Regions from separate parts of the Streptomyces sp. BB1-1-1 genome, predicted to be linked through region 2. Evidence: predicted binding sites of a transcription regulator. Region 2 holds the regulator's gene; each other region holds the start of a gene.
The links. The regulator HrcA, encoded in region 2, represses chaperone genes, less so after heat shock. The targets are predictions, from matches to a motif close to TTNGCACTCNGNNNNNCNGAGTGCNAA.
Positions count from the first base shown of each region.

Region 1 (5,211 bases), 2.4 Mb from region 2:
TCAGCTCAGCGCAGCGCTCAGTGGGCGTGGCCGTGGCCGTGGCCCGCGGCGGCCGGCTCTTCCTCTTCCTTCTTCTCGACGACCAGGGTCTCGGTCGTCAGGAGGAGGGAGGCGATGGAGGCGGCGTTCTCCAGGGCCGAGCGGGTGACCTTCACCGGGTCGATGACGCCGGCCTTGACCAGGTCGCCGTACTCGCCGGTGGCGGCGTTGAAGCCCTGGCCCTTGTCGAGCTCGGCGACCTTGGAGGTGATGACGTAGCCCTCCAGGCCGGCGTTCTCGGCGATCCAGCGCAGCGGCTCGACGGCGGCCTTGCGGACGACCGCGACACCGGTGGCCTCGTCGCCGGTCTTGCCGAGGTTGCCCTCGAGGACCTTGACGGCGTGGACCAGCGCGGAGCCACCACCGGAGACGATGCCCTCCTCGACCGCGGCGCGGGTCGCGGAGATGGCGTCCTCCAGACGGTGCTTGCGCTCCTTCAGTTCCACCTCGGTGGCGGCGCCGACCTTGATCACGCACACGCCGCCGGCCAGCTTCGCGAGGCGCTCCTGGAGCTTCTCGCGGTCCCAGTCGGAGTCCGTGTTCTCGATCTCGGCCTTGATCTGGGCGATGCGGCCCTGGACCTCGTCACGCTTGCCGGCACCGTCGACGATCGTGGTGTCGTCCTTGGTGACGGTGATGCGACGGGCGGTGCCGAGCACCTCCAGGCCGACCTGGTCGAGCTTGAGGCCGACCTCCTCGGAGATGACCGTGGCGCCGGTGAGGACGGCCATGTCCTGCAGCATCGCCTTGCGGCGGTCGCCGAAGCCGGGGGCCTTGACGGCCACCGCGTTGAACGTGCCGCGGATCTTGTTCACGACGAGGGTGGAGAGCGCCTCGCCCTCCAGGTCCTCGGCGATGATCAGCAGCGGCTTCGAGGCGTTGGCCTGGATGACCTTCTCCAGCAGCGGCAGCATGTCCGCGATGGAGGAGATCTTGCCCTGGTTGATGAGGATGTACGGGTCCTCGAGGACGGCCTCCATGCGCTCCTGGTCCGTCACGAAGTACGGCGACAGGTACCCCTTGTCGAAGGCCATGCCCTCGGTGAAGTCCAGCTCCAGGCCGAAGGTGTTGGACTCCTCGACGGTGATGACACCGTCCTTGCCGACCTTGTCCATCGCCTCGGCGATCAGCTCGCCGACCTGCTGGTCCTGGGCGGACAGCGCGGCCACGGCGGCGATGTCGGACTTCTCGTCGATCGGGCGGGCGGTGGCGAGGAGGTCCTCGGACACGGCGGCGACGGCCGCGTCGATGCCCTTCTTCAGCAGCGCCGGGGAGGCGCCGGCGGCGACGTTCTTCAGGCCCTCGCGGACCAGTGCCTGGGCCAGCACGGTGGCGGTGGTGGTGCCGTCACCCGCGATGTCGTTGGTCTTGGTCGCCACCTCCTTCACCAGCTGGGCGCCGAGGTTCTCGTACGGGTCCTCGATCTCGACCTCGCGGGCGATCGTGACACCGTCGTTGGTGATGGTCGGGGCGCCGAACTTCTTGTCGATGACGACGTTGCGGCCCTTGGGGCCGATCGTCACCTTCACCGTGTCGGCGAGCTTGTTGACGCCGCGCTCGAGGGCGCGACGGGCGTCCTCGTCGAACTTCAGGATCTTCGCCATGGGAGCGTGAGCCCTCTTCCGGAAATCTTGGGGTTATACGGCACTGCGCCCCCGACACCCGGCTTTTTATGGACGCGGGAGCCAGGGGCGCAGCTGGAAAGCAAGGTGCTTCGGTGAATTACTTCTCGACGATCGCGAGCACGTCGCGGGCCGAGAGGACGAGGTACTCCTCGCCGTTGTACTTCACCTCGGTGCCGCCGTACTTGCTGTAGAGCACGACGTCGCCGACGCTGACGTCGAGCGGAAGACGGTTGCCGTCCTCGAAGCGGCCCGGACCAACGGCCAGGACGACGCCCTCCTGGGGCTTCTCCTTGGCGGTGTCCGGAATGACCAGGCCCGAAGCCGTGGTCTGCTCGGCGTCGAGCGGCTGGACCACAATGCGGTCCTCGAGCGGCTTGATGGCAACCTTGGAGCTGGTGGTCGTCACGATCCGACCTCCCCCTTCGGAGATCTCACGGGGTTAACTGTCTGAGGTGGCGACCAGGTGGATCCGTCGTCGCGGGTGCCGGACCTGCCCGTCGCGTAGTTGGCACTCTCCAGTGGGGAGTGCCAAGGCCGAGACTATGACCGCGATTAGCACTCGGTCAAGCGGAGTGCCAATGCCGGCGGCGCGTCGGGCATATTTCGGCGGAAGCGGGGGGTGCTCGGGGGCCGCCCGCCCCGGCATCAAGAAGTCGGCGCAGGACGTCAGCGCAGGTTGTCAGAGGTAGTCGCTCAGGCGTCCCACCCTCAGCCCCTGCTCCTCGATCGTCTCCAGCAAACGTTCCGTGCGGGTGCTCAGGCCCAGGCCCGTCGGGTGGTCCGGGTCGACGGACACGATGTCGCCGGGGTGGAGGCGGCGCTCGCCGCGGGTGTAGGTCAGGTCGCCGTCGGCGTCCAGGGTCGCCCGCCACAGGACGACCGCCGCGATACCGCAGTCGGCGGCGGCGCGCAGGGTCGTGGTGTCGTACGTGCCGTAGGGCGGGCGGAAGAGGTGCGGGCGGACGCCGAAGCGGGACCTGAGCTTGGTCTGCTGGCCGCAGATCTCGGCGCGCTGGCCGGCGTAGGGCAGGCCGCGCAGGGAGCGGTGGTCCAGGGTGTGGTTCTGCAGGCTCGCGCCGACCGAGCGGAGCCGGGCGAAGTGGCCGTACGCGGGGCCGGCGACGGTGTCGGTGAGGAACAGGGTGACGGGGAGCCGTCGTTCGCGGATCAGCCCGGTGAGGGACGGGTCGCGCTCGGCGCTGTCGTCGAAGGTGAGGAAGACGACCCGGTCCGTGGTGCGGACGTGGTCCACGACGGGCGGCAGGTTCTGCCCCCGGTCGCTGCCCTGAGCGGGCTCACCGGCCGCCGGCTGCTGCGCGGGGCCGGCGAACTGGGCGCAGCCGGTGAGCAGTACGGCTGCCAGGGCGGCCCCGGCCGGCCGGAACCGCCCGCGCCTCACAGGTAGTCCTCCAGCCGGGCCACGGCGTATCCCTCGGCCGTGACCTTGTCGAGGAACTCGCGGACCATGTCGCGCATGGTGCCGCCCCAGTCGTCCTCGCCCCGGAAGTGGGTGAGGACGATGTCGCCGGGGTGGATCTTCCGGTCCCACTCCCGGTAGTCCCAGTGGTCGGCGAAGACCTCCTCGTTCCAGATCGGGGCGTACTCGATGCCGCAGGCCTTGGCGGCGCGCAGGGTGTCGCGGTTGTAGTTGCCGTAGGGCGGGCGGAAGAGGGTGGGGCGCTCGCCGTAGCGCTTCTCGATCACGTCCTGCATGCCGCAGATCTCGCGCTTCTGCTCGGCGTAGGAGAGGCCGGGCAGGTAAGGGTGGTGGAGGGTGTGGTTGTTGAGGGTGACGCCTCGGTCCTGCATCTTCTTGAAGTAGCCGTAGTCCTCCTTCGCCAGGTAGTCGCTGAGGAAGGCGGTGTACGGGATCTTCAGCTCGCTCATCATCCGCAGGAACGCCGGGTCCTTCTCGGCGCCGTCGTCGATGGTGAGGAAGACGATCTTCTCCTTGGTGGGGATCGAGGTGAAGACCGGCGGGAGGTTCTTCTGGCCGGTCACCTCGAAGCCCTTGCGCGCCTTGATCTCCGGCTTCTTCGCGGGGGGCGGCGGGGCCGTCAGCGGGACCTTCTCCAGCTTCCAGCGCTTGGCGGCGGCGACCCGGGCGGCGTGTGCGGCGCGCAGCTTGGACGCGTAGGCGTCGAGCGCGCGGGCCGGGGGTGCCTGGAGGGGCTGCCGGCCGGCGGCGCCCCGCACCTCGGAGGCGTCCTGCGCACAGCCGGAGGCGAGGGCGGCGACGGCGAGCGCGGCGACACCGCCGCGCATCCGGAGCCCTGGGGAGGACGCCCGGAACACCCTGGGCGCCCGGATTTTGTCATTTTGTACGACTGCTCGCATGGTGCGGGATCCTCGCAGTCCCCGGCCGTCGAACCCGGCCCGACACCGCGCCGGAGGCACACCATCCACCGACTGGCCCACAATGTTCCGGTGAACGACCTCGACGCCCTCCTCGCCCTGCTCACCCCCGAGGGCCGCGCCCTCCTCGACGAGGTGCGCGACACCGACCCCGCGCGGGAGTTGGCGGTGGCGACCCGGCTGCGGCGCACGCACCCCGCCGAGCTGGTGTCGGCCGCGCTCGGGCAGGCGCGGCTGCGGCAGCGGGCGGTGGCGAAGGTCGGGGCCGAGGACGCCGGGCGGATGTTCTTCACGCCCAACGGGGTCGAGCAGTCGACGCGGGCGAGCGTGGCCGCGTACCGGGCCGAGCGGATGTCGGCCCTGGGCGTGACCTCGGTCGCCGACCTGTGCTGCGGGATCGGCGGCGACGCGATCGCGCTGGCCCGGGCCGGGATCCGGGTGCTGGCCGTGGACCGGGACCCGGCGACGGCCGCCGCCGCCCGCGCCAACGCCGGGGCGCTGGGGCTGGACGGGCTGATCGAGGTGCGCGAGGCGGACGTCACGGAAGTCGACACCGGTGGGTACGACGCCGTGTTCGTCGATCCCGCGCGGCGGGGCGGGCGCGGCCGGATCTTCGACCCGGAGGCGTACTCGCCGCCGCTGTCCTGGGCGGTCGGGGCGGCCCGTACGGCTCCCCGCGCCGCCGCGCTGAAGGTGGCGCCCGGCATTCCGCACGAGGCGGTGCCGGACGGCGCCGAGGCGGAGTGGATCTCCGACGGCGGCGACGTCAAGGAGGCCGTGCTGTGGTTCGGCACGGCGCCCGGAGCGGTGCGCGCCACGCTGCTGCCGGGGCCCCGCACCCTGCTCGGCACCGGCCTGCCCGACCCGGAGGTCCGCACGCCCGGCCGGTACCTCTACGAGCCGGACGGCGCCGTCATCCGCGCCCACCTCGTCGCCGAGGTCGCCGAACAGGTCGGCGGGGGGCTGCTCGACGCGACCATCGCGTACGTCACCGCGGACGAGCTGCTGCCGACGCCGTACGCCACGGCGTACGAGATCACCGACCGCATGCCCTTCAACGTCAAGAAGCTGAAGGCGCTGCTGCGCGAGCGCCGGGTCGGCAACCTGACCGTGAAGAAGCGCGGCTCGGCGGTCGAGCCGGAGGAACTGCGGCGGAAGGTCAAGCCCCAGGGGCCGAACGCGGCGACGGTGT
Region 1 is NZ_CP134203.1:3,464,397-3,469,607, forward strand. Features, by position in the region: gene groL (chaperonin GroEL) at 18-1,643, opposite strand; gene groES (co-chaperone GroES) at 1,762-2,070, opposite strand; gene RI578_RS15785 (polysaccharide deacetylase family protein) at 2,344-3,063, opposite strand; gene RI578_RS15790 (polysaccharide deacetylase family protein) at 3,060-3,929, opposite strand; gene RI578_RS15795 (THUMP-like domain-containing protein) at 4,092-5,211, shown strand, end outside.
Region 1: groES (co-chaperone GroES) is a predicted target of HrcA. The motif match lies at 2,217-2,243, and genes of this name have one in related genera.

Region 2 (5,211 bases):
GGCGGTACGCCCACCCTGCTGGCCGCCGGCGACCTGGTGCGGATGCTGCACGCGATCCGCGACGAGTTCGGCCTCGCGGCGGACGCGGAGGTGACGACGGAGGCCAACCCCGAGTCGGTCGACCCGGCCTACCTCGCCGCGCTCCGCGAGGGCGGCTTCAACCGGATCTCCTTCGGCATGCAGAGCGCGAAGCAGCACGTCCTGAAGGTGCTGGACCGCACCCACACCCCGGGCCGCCCGGAGGCCTGCGTCGCCGAGGCCCGCGCGGCCGGCTTCGACCACGTCAACCTGGACCTGATCTACGGCACCCCCGGTGAGACCGACGACGACTGGCGCGCCTCGCTGGACGCGGCGCTCGGGGCGGGCCCGGACCACGTCTCGGCGTACGCGCTGATCGTCGAGGAGGGCACCCAGCTGGCCCGCCGCATCCGGCGCGGCGAGGTCCCCATGACCGACGACGACGTCCACGCCGACCGCTACCTGATCGCGGAGGAGACGCTGTCGGCGGCGGGCTTCGACTGGTACGAGGTGTCGAACTGGGCCACCTCGGACGCGGGGCGCTGCCTGCACAACGAGCTGTACTGGCGGGGCGCCGACTGGTGGGGCGCGGGGCCGGGCGCGCACTCCCACGTGGGCGGCGTGCGGTGGTGGAACGTGAAGCACCCGGGGGCGTACGCGGGGGCGCTGGCGGCCGGGAAGTCGCCGGGGGCCGGGCGGGAGGTCCTGACGGACGAGGACCGGCGGGTGGAGCGCGTCCTGCTGGAGCTGCGCCTGCGGGAGGGGGTGCCGCTGTCGCTGCTGCGGGAGGCGGGGCTCGCGGCGTCGCGCCGGGCGCTGTCCGACGGACTCCTCCAAGAGGGGCCGTACGAGGACGGGCACGCGGTGCTCACGCTGCGCGGGCGGTTGCTGGCGGACGCGGTGGTCCGGGACCTGGTGGACTGACCAGCCTGTTTCGCCCCCGCCGCCCCTACCCGTCCCGACCCGGGGGCTCCGCCCCCGGACCCCCGCTCCTCAAACGCCGGAGGGGCTGAGAAAGGTGACCTACGCGGTCACGAAGTCGATCAGCTCCTCCACCCGCCCCAGCAGCTCCGGCTCCAGGTCCCTGTAGGACCCCACCCGCGCCAGGATCGCCTGCCACACCGCCCCGGTGTTCTCGGACGGCCACCCCAGCGCCCGGCACACCCCCGTCTTCCAGTCCTGCCCGCGCGGCACCCGGGGCCAGCCGTCGATCCCCAGCGCCGACGGCTTCACCGCCTCCCAGATGTCGATGTAGGGATGGCCGACGACCAGCGCGTGCTCGCTCGTCACCGCCTCCGCGATCCGCCACTCCTTCGAACCCGGCACCAGGTGGTCCACCAGGACGCCCAGCCGCGCGTCCGGGCCCGGGGCGAAGTCGGCGACGATCGACGGCAGGTCGTCCACGCCTCCCAGGTACTCCACGACCACGCCCTCGACGCGCAGGTCGTCGCCCCACACCTTCTCGACCAGCTCGGCGTCGTGCCGGCCCTCGACGTAGATGCGCCCGGCGCGGGCCACGCGCGCCCGTGCCCCCGGGACCGCCACCGAGCCCGACGCCGTACGGGTGGGGCGTACCGGGCCGGACGACGGCCGGACCAGCGTCACCACCCGTCCCTCCAGCAGGAAGCCGCGCGGCTCCATCGGGAACACCCGGTGCTTGCCGAAGCGGTCCTCCAGGGTCACCGTGCCCGCCTCGCAGCCGATCACCGCGCCGCAGAAACCGGTGCCGGGCTCCTCGACCACCAGGCCGGGGTCGGCCGGGACCTCCGGTACCGGCTGCGGCTTCTTCCACGAAGGGGTCAGGTCGGCGGAGTACTGGCGCATTCTGATGACGATACGAGGAGCGGTCGCGCCGTGATCAGCGCGACACGCCGAAGCGGGCGGCCAGCGCGTCCCGTTGGGCCCTGACGAACGCCGCGTCCACCACCGCACCGTGACCGGGGACGTACAGCGCGTCCTCGCCGCCCAGGTCGAGCAACCGGTCCAGGGCGGCGGGCCAGTGCGACGGTACGGCGTCGGGGCCCGCCTGCGGCTCACCGGACTCCTCGACCAGGTCGCCGCAGAAGACGACCTCCGGGTCGCCCGGCACCAGCACCGCGAGGTCGTGGCCGGTGTGCCCCGGGCCCACGTTGGCGAGCAGTACCTGCCGGCCGCCGCCCAGGTCGAGCGTCCACTCGCCGCAGACCTCGTGGCGGACGCGGACGAGCGCGTCGGCCGCCTCCTCCGCCCGCCGCGTGTCCAGTCCTTCGGCCACCGCGTCCGAGCGCAGCGCCTCCCGTCCGTGTCCGCCCCGCGCGAACACCGCGTCCGTGCCCACCGCGCCGTAGACCTCCGCGCCCGCGAACGCGGCGGCGCCGAAGACGTGGTCGAAGTGCGGGTGGGTCAGCGCGAGATGTGTCACACGGTGACCGGCGAGCTGCTGCGCCCCCGCGCGCAACCGGGCGCCCTCGCCGAGGCTCGACCCCGCGTCCACCACCAGGGCCGCGCCGGCGCCGACGACCAGCCCCGCGGTGCAGTCCCACACCGGCAGCCGGCGCCGCCCCACCCCGGCCGCCAGCCGCTCCCATCCCAGGTCTTCCCAAGTCACCGTCACGACGACGACGCTAGCGGTGCGACGCCTCCGTTCACGGCGGCGCGGCCCCGGCCTTGCCGGGGGCGTACCCCACGGCCGTACACTGGGCCGGGGAAGTCTGGCACTCGCACGCTGTGAGTGCCAGGGACAGACAGTGAGACAGGCGAAGACAGGCAAATCGCCGGGCTGACGACTTCGGGAGGTGTGCGCGAGTGCTCAGTGAACGCAGGCTCCAGGTGCTGCGCGCCATCGTCCAGGACTACGTCGGCACCGAGGAGCCGGTCGGCTCCAAGGCCCTCACCGAGCGGCACAACCTCGGCGTCTCGCCGGCCACCGTGCGCAATGACATGGCGGCCCTGGAGGACGAGGGGTTCATCGCCCAGCCGCACACCAGCGCCGGGCGCATCCCGACCGACAAGGGCTACCGGCTCTTCGTCGACAAGCTGGCCGGCGTCAAGCCGATGACCCCGCCCGAGCGGCGCGCCATCCAGAACTTCCTGGAGGGCGCCGTCGACCTCGACGACGTGGTGGCTCGCACGGTGCGGCTGCTCGCGCAGCTGACCCGGCAGGTCGCGGTCGTGCAGTATCCGTCGCTGACCCGCTCGACCGTGCGGCACGTGGAGTTGCTCTCCCTGGCGCCCGCGCGGCTGATGCTCGTGCTGATCACGGACACCGGCCGGGTCGAGCAGCGGATGGTCGACTGCCCGGCGCCGTTCGGCGAGGCGTCCCTGGCGGACCTGCGCGCGCGGCTCAACAGCCGGGTGGCCGGGCGTCGTTTCTCGGACGTGCCGAGCCTGGTGGAAGATCTGGCGGAGGCCTTCGGGGCCGAGGATCGCGGTACGGTCTCCACCGTGCTCTCCACTCTCCTGGAGACGCTGGTCGAGGAGAACGAGGAGCGGTTGATGATCGGCGGCACCGCCAATCTGACCCGTTTCGGGCACGACTTCCCCTTGGTGATCCGACCCGTCCTCGAGGCGCTGGAGGAGCAGGTCGTGCTCCTCAAGCTGCTCGGCGAGGCGAAGGATCCGGGCGTGACCGTCCGTATCGGTCATGAGAACGCCCACGAAGGACTCAACTCCACGTCCGTCGTGTCGGTGGGCTACGGTTCGGGCGGCGAGGCGGTTGCCAAGCTCGGCGTGGTCGGACCGACCCGCATGGACTACCCGGGAACGATGGGAGCGGTACGCGCAGTGGCACGGTACGTCGGACAGATCCTGGCGGAGTCGTAGGTGGCCACGGACTACTACGCCGTACTCGGCGTGCGCCGCGACGCTTCCCAGGACGAGATCAAGAAGGCGTTCCGGAGGCTCGCCCGCGAGCTGCACCCGGACGTCAACCCCGATCCGAAGACCCAGGAGCGGTTCAAGGAGATCAACGCCGCCTACGAGGTGCTGTCGGACCCGCAGAAGAAGCAGGTCTACGACCTCGGCGGCGACCCCCTCTCGCAGGCCGCCGGCGGTGGCGCGGGCGGCTTCGGCGCGGGTGGCTTCGGGAACTTCTCGGACATCATGGACGCGTTCTTCGGTACGGCGTCGCAGCGCGGGCCGCGCTCGCGCACCCGCCGGGGCCAGGACGCGATGATCCGCATCGAGGTCGAGCTGGACGAGGCGGCCTTCGGCACGACCAAGGACATCCAGGTCGACACCGCGGTCGTCTGCAACACCTGCAACGGCGAGGGCGCGGCGCCCGGCACGTCGGCCCAGACGTGTGACATGTGCCGCGGCCGCGGCGAGGTCTCGCAGGTCACCCGGTCCTTCCTGGGCCAGGTCATGACCTCGCGCCCCTGCCCGCAGTGCCAGGGCTTCGGCACCGTGGTCCCGACCCCGTGCCCCGAGTGCGCGGGCGACGGCCGGGTCCGCTCCCGGCGCACGCTGACCGTGAAGATCCCGGCCGGTGTCGACAACGGCACCCGGATCCAGCTCGCGGGCGAGGGCGAGGTGGGCCCCGGCGGCGGTCCCGCCGGTGACCTGTACGTCGAGATCCACGAGCTGCCCCATTCGACCTTCCAGCGGCGCGGCGACGACCTGCACTGCACGGTCACCATCCCGATGACGGCGGCGGCCCTCGGCACGAAGGTGCCGCTGGAGACGCTCGACGGCATGGAGGAGGTCGACATCCGCCCGGGCACGCAGTCCGGTCAGTCGATCCCGCTGCACGGTCGGGGCGTCACCCACCTGCGCGGCGGCGGCCGGGGCGACCTCATCGTCCACGTCGAGGTCATGACCCCGAGCAAGCTCGACCCCGAGCAGGAACGCCTGCTGCGCGAGCTGGCCGCGCTGCGTGGCGAGGAGCGCCCGACGGGGCAGTTCCAGCCTGGGCAGCAGGGGCTTTTCTCGCGGCTGAAGGATGCCTTCAACGGGCGCTGACGTGGTGGTCCCGAGGGCTGTGCCTGCTTGTCGGCGTGGCGCTCGGGGGTCTGCCGGGGGTCCGGGGGTTGTCCCCCGGGCGGGCACTGTCAGCCTGGGCAGCAGGGGCTGTTCTCGCGGCTGAAGGATGCCTTCAACGGGCGCTGACGGGCACCGGTCACGGCGTGCCGCCAGGGGCTTTCCGATGCGGATGCTCCTGGCGTATGCCAACGGAAGCCTGGATTCGGACTTGCTCGGAGGACGTGACAACATGCC
Region 2 is NZ_CP134203.1:5,831,499-5,836,709, forward strand. Features, by position in the region: gene hemW (radical SAM family heme chaperone HemW) at 1-942, shown strand, start outside; gene RI578_RS26715 (DUF3097 domain-containing protein) at 1,042-1,842, opposite strand; gene RI578_RS26720 (MBL fold metallo-hydrolase) at 1,877-2,611, opposite strand; gene hrcA (heat-inducible transcriptional repressor HrcA) at 2,803-3,819, shown strand; gene dnaJ (molecular chaperone DnaJ) at 3,820-4,956, shown strand.

Region 3 (5,211 bases), 990 kb from region 2:
CGGCAACCTCGCGGGTGCCGTCGGCGCCGCCGCCGCCCGCGCCGGCTTCCGCTCCTGCGTGTTCATCCCGCACGACCTGGAGCAGGGCAAGGTCGTCATGGCCGCCGTCTACGGCGGTGAGCTGGTCGGCATCGAGGGCAACTACGACGACGTGAACCGCTTCTGCTCCGAGCTGATCGGCGACTCGGCGGGCGAGGGCTGGGGCTTCGTCAACGTCAACCTGCGGCCGTACTACGCGGAGGGCTCCAAGACCCTGGCGTACGAGATCTGCGAGCAGCTCGGCTGGCGGCTGCCCGACCAGCTCGTCGTCCCGATCGCCTCCGGCTCCCAGCTCACGAAGATCGACAAGGGTCTTCAGGAGCTGATCAAGCTCGGTCTGGTCGAGGACAAGCCGTACAAGATCTTCGGCGCCCAGGCCAAGGGCTGCTCGCCGGTGTCCACCGCGTACAAGGCCGGCCACGACGTCGTACGCCCGCAGAAGCCGGACACCATCGCCAAGTCGCTGGCGATCGGCAACCCGGCCGACGGCCCCTACGTCCTCGACATCGCGCGCCGCACCGGCGGCGCCGTGGAGGACGTGACCGACGAGCAGGTCGTGGACGCGATCAAGCTGCTGGCCCGCACGGAGGGCATCTTCGCGGAGACGGCGGGCGGCGTGACGGTCGGCGTCACGAAGAAGCTGATCGAGGACGGCGTCCTGGACCCGTCCCTCACCACCGTCGTCCTCAACACCGGCGACGGCCTGAAGACCCTCGACGCGGTGGCCGGCACCGGCCTCACCGCCACCATCCGCCCGAACCTGGACTCCTTCCGAGAGGCTGGCCTCGCATGAGCGTGACCGTTCGCATCCCGACCATCCTGCGCACCTACACCGGCGGCAAGGCCGAGGTCGCCGCCGACGGCGCGAACCTCGGTGAGGTCATCGCCGACCTGGAGAAGAACCACACCGGTATCGCCGCCCGTGTCCTGGACGACCAGGGCAAGCTGCGTCGCTTCGTCAACGTCTACGTCAACGACGACGACGTCCGCTTCGAGCAGGGCCTGGAGACCGCGACCCCCGAGGGCGCCGGCGTCTCCATCATCCCGGCGGTCGCCGGCGGCTGACCCGCCCCTCGATTACCTCCGGTAATCGCAGTAACGCTCGGTTCATCGAATTGCCCCCTCCGTAAGAGAAGCGGAGGGGGCAATTCCATGTGGTTGAGCGCGGTAGAGTTGGGGAACGCGCTCCCGATCGGAAGGTCGGGAACCCTGAATTCCTGCCGCTCGCCCGACCAGATGTAGCCAAAGTGTGGGCGTATTTCGCGGCTTTTGTTCTTTTTGTGTGCCCCGACTTGACCCGAATTCAGGCGAATTCTCGCCACATTCCGGACCGGGTACGTCCAGATTTCTCGTCCGATTGACCTGTTGCAGACGGCAGTTGGACAGATACATTCAGCCGCGGTCGACGCGTTCCGGCGCACGCCCCCAGTCGTGGGGGGTGAGGTCTGACCCGGGTCCGCGAAGTGCGGATCTGTGCAAGGGCCAGTAATAGGGGAGTTAGGCATGGCTCAGGGCACCGTCAAGTGGTTCAACGCGGAGAAGGGGTACGGCTTCATCGCGGTCGACGGTGGTGCGGATGTTTTCGTCCACTACAGCGCGATTCAGATGGACGGCTACCGCACCCTCGAAGAAGGCCAGCGGGTCGAGTTCGAGATCTCGCAGGGTCAGAAGGGCCCGCAGGCCGACATGGTTCGCCTCAGCGCCTGAGACGCGCGACCACGGCAAGTCAGCGGTCTTCTCCGAAGGGCCCGCACCCCACGGGGTGCGGGCCCTTCGGTCTGCCCGGAACCCGCGCCGATCCCCGAGAGGCGCTTGCACTCGGCAGGGGCGAGTGCTAATCATTGGCGTTAGCACTCTGAAGGTGAGAGTGACAACGAAGGACCGAGTCGGTGAGGTCCGCGGGCCGGGTGGGGAAGGAACCGCCAGGTCGGCGAGCCGTCCGTCGCGGGCGCGGGCGCGGTCCGAAGGAATCACCCCCAGTCCTGGAGGGACCACTTCACATGGCCAAGATCATCGCGTTCGACGAGGAGGCACGGCGCGGCCTCGAGCGCGGCATGAACCAGCTCGCGGACGCCGTCAAGGTGACGCTCGGCCCCAAGGGCCGCAACGTCGTCCTCGAGAAGAAGTGGGGCGCCCCCACGATCACCAACGATGGTGTCTCCATCGCCAAGGAGATCGAGCTCGAGGACCCGTACGAGAAGATCGGCGCCGAGCTGGTCAAGGAAGTCGCCAAGAAGACGGACGACGTCGCCGGTGACGGTACGACCACCGCGACCGTTCTCGCCCAGGCCCTGGTCAAGGAAGGCCTGCGCAACGTCGCCGCCGGTGCCAACCCGATGGCCCTGAAGCGCGGTATCGAGAAGGCCGTCGAGGCCGTCTCCGCCGCCCTGCTGGAGCAGGCGAAGGACGTCGAGACCAAGGAGCAGATCGCCTCCACGGCCTCCATCTCCGCCGCCGACACCCAGATCGGCGAGCTCATCGCCGAGGCCATGGACAAGGTCGGCAAGGAAGGCGTCATCACCGTCGAGGAGTCCCAGACCTTCGGTCTGGAGCTGGAGCTCACCGAGGGTATGCGCTTCGACAAGGGCTACATCTCGGCGTACTTCGCCACCGACATGGAGCGTATGGAGGCGTCGCTCGACGACCCGTACATCCTGATCGCCAACTCCAAGATCGGCAACGTCAAGGACCTGCTGCCGCTCCTGGAGAAGGTCATGCAGTCGGGCAAGCCGCTGCTGATCATCGCCGAGGACGTCGAGGGCGAGGCCCTGTCGACCCTGGTCGTCAACAAGATCCGCGGCACCTTCAAGTCCGTCGCCGTCAAGGCCCCGGGCTTCGGCGACCGCCGCAAGGCGATGCTCCAGGACATCGGCATCCTCACCGGCGGCGAGGTGATCTCCGAGGAGGTCGGCCTCAAGCTGGAGAACGCCACGCTCGACCTCCTGGGCAGCGCGCGCAAGGTCGTCATCACCAAGGACGAGACCACGATCGTGGACGGCGCCGGCTCGGCCGACCAGGTCCAGGGCCGGGTCAACCAGATCCGCGCCGAGATCGAGAACAGCGACTCGGACTACGACCGCGAGAAGCTCCAGGAGCGCCTGGCGAAGCTGGCCGGCGGCGTGGCCGTCATCAAGGCCGGTGCCGCCACCGAGGTCGAGCTCAAGGAGCGCAAGCACCGCATCGAGGACGCCGTTCGCAACGCGAAGGCGGCCGTCGAGGAGGGCATCGTCGCCGGTGGTGGCGTGGCCCTGCTCCAGGCCTCCCAGGTCTTCGAGAAGCTGGAGCTGTCGGGTGACGAGGCGACCGGCGCCAACGCCGTGAAGCTCGCCCTGGAGGCCCCGCTGAAGCAGATCGCCGTCAACGGCGGTCTCGAGGGCGGCGTCGTCGTGGAGAAGGTCCGCAACCTGACCGTCGGCCACGGCCTCAACGCCGCGACCGGTGAGTACGTCGACATGATCGCCGAAGGCATCATCGACCCGGCGAAGGTGACCCGCTCTGCCCTGCAGAACGCCGCCTCCATCGCCGCGCTGTTCCTCACCACCGAGGCCGTCATCGCCGACAAGCCGGAGAAGGCCGCCGCGGGCGGCGCCCCGGGCGGCATGCCGGGCGGTGACATGGACTTCTGATCGACCTCTGGTTGATCAACCGTCCTTCACGTACCGAGGGCGGCACCCCCTGTTCCGGCAGGGGGTGCCGCCCTCGGGCGCGTCCGGGGTGCTCGCCGCCGGCCCCGTCCCGGCTACTTCGGGTCGCGGTTGAAGACCGCCTTCGACCAGAAGTAGCCGAGCGCGGAGAGAGCCAGGCACCAGGCGAGCGCGAGCCACCCGTTGTGGCCGATCTCGGTGCCGAGCAGCAGCCCGCGCAGGGTCTCGATGGCGGGGGTGAAGGGCTGGTACTCGGCGACCGGCTGGAACCAGCCCGGCATCGCGTCGACCGGGACGAAGGCGCTGGAGAGCAGCGGCAGCAGGATCATCGGCAACGCGTTGTTGCTGGCCGCCTCGGCGTTCGGGCTGACCATGCCCATCCCGACGGCGATCCAGGTGAGCGCCGTGGCGACCAGCGCGAGGAGCCCGAACGCGGCCAGCCACTCCACGGCGGTGGCGTCGGTGGAGCGGAAGCCGATGGCCACGGCGACGGCACCGACGAGGACCACGCTCAAGACCGACTGGAGCACGCTGCCGATGACGTGCCCGATGAGTACGGAGCCGCGGTGGATCGCCATGGTGCGGAAGCGGGCGATGATGCCCTCGGTCATGTCCATGGAGACGGACACCGCGGTTCCGACCACGGTGCCGCCGATGGTCATCAGCACGATGCCCGGCACCAGGTAGGCGATGTACGCGGAGCGGTCGGCGCCGCCGCCCATCCCCGCGCTCATCACGTCGCCGAAGATGTAGACGAAGAGCAGCAGCAGCACGATCGGCGTGAGCAGCAGGTTCAGGGTGAGGGACGGGTAGCGCCGGGCGTGCAGCAGGTTGCGGCGCAGCATGGTGGACGAGTCGCGCACGGCGAGGGAGAGGGAGCTCATCGGACAGTCTCCTTGGGCTGGTTCGGGATGCCGGGGCCGGTCAGGGCGAAGAACACGTCGTCGAGGTCGGGGGTGTGCACGGTCAGTTCGTCGGCCTCGACGCCGGCGGAGTCCAGCCGGTCGAGGACGGAGCGCAGCTCGCGCTGGCTGCCGTCGCTGGGGAGTCGCAGTGCCAGTGCCTCGTCGTCCCGGGTGACTTCGCCCAGTGCGGAGGCGGCGCGCTGGTAGGCGGCCGGGTCGGTGAAGCGGAGCCGGATGTGTCCGCCGGGGATGAGCCGCTTCAGTTCCTCGGCGCTGCCCTGGGCGGCGATCCTGCCGTCGTTGAGTACGGCGATGCGGTCGGCGAGCTGGTCGGCCTCTTCGAGGTACTGGGTGGTGAGGAAGACGGTGACGCCGCCGGTGACGAGTTCGCGGATGATCTGCCACATGTTGTGGCGGGAGCGGGGGTCGAGGCCGGTGGTGGGTTCGTCGAGGAAGATGATGCGGGGGTCGCCGACGAGGGTCATGGCGATGTCGAGGCGGCGCTTCATGCCGCCGGAGTAGGTGGCGGCGGGCTTCTTCGCCGCCTCGGTGAGGTCGAAGCGTGCCAGCAGTTCGGCGGTGACCCGTCGCCCCTCCTTCTTGGAGAGGTGGTGCAGGTCGGC
Region 3 is NZ_CP134203.1:4,842,789-4,847,999, forward strand. Features, by position in the region: gene thrC (threonine synthase) at 1-832, shown strand, start outside; gene RI578_RS22285 (MoaD/ThiS family protein) at 829-1,104, shown strand; gene RI578_RS22290 (cold-shock protein) at 1,543-1,746, shown strand; gene groL (chaperonin GroEL) at 2,040-3,665, shown strand; gene RI578_RS22300 (ABC transporter permease) at 3,779-4,567, opposite strand; gene RI578_RS22305 (ATP-binding cassette domain-containing protein) at 4,564-5,211, opposite strand, start outside.
Region 3: groL (chaperonin GroEL) is a predicted target of HrcA. The motif match lies at 1,851-1,877, and genes of this name have one in related genera.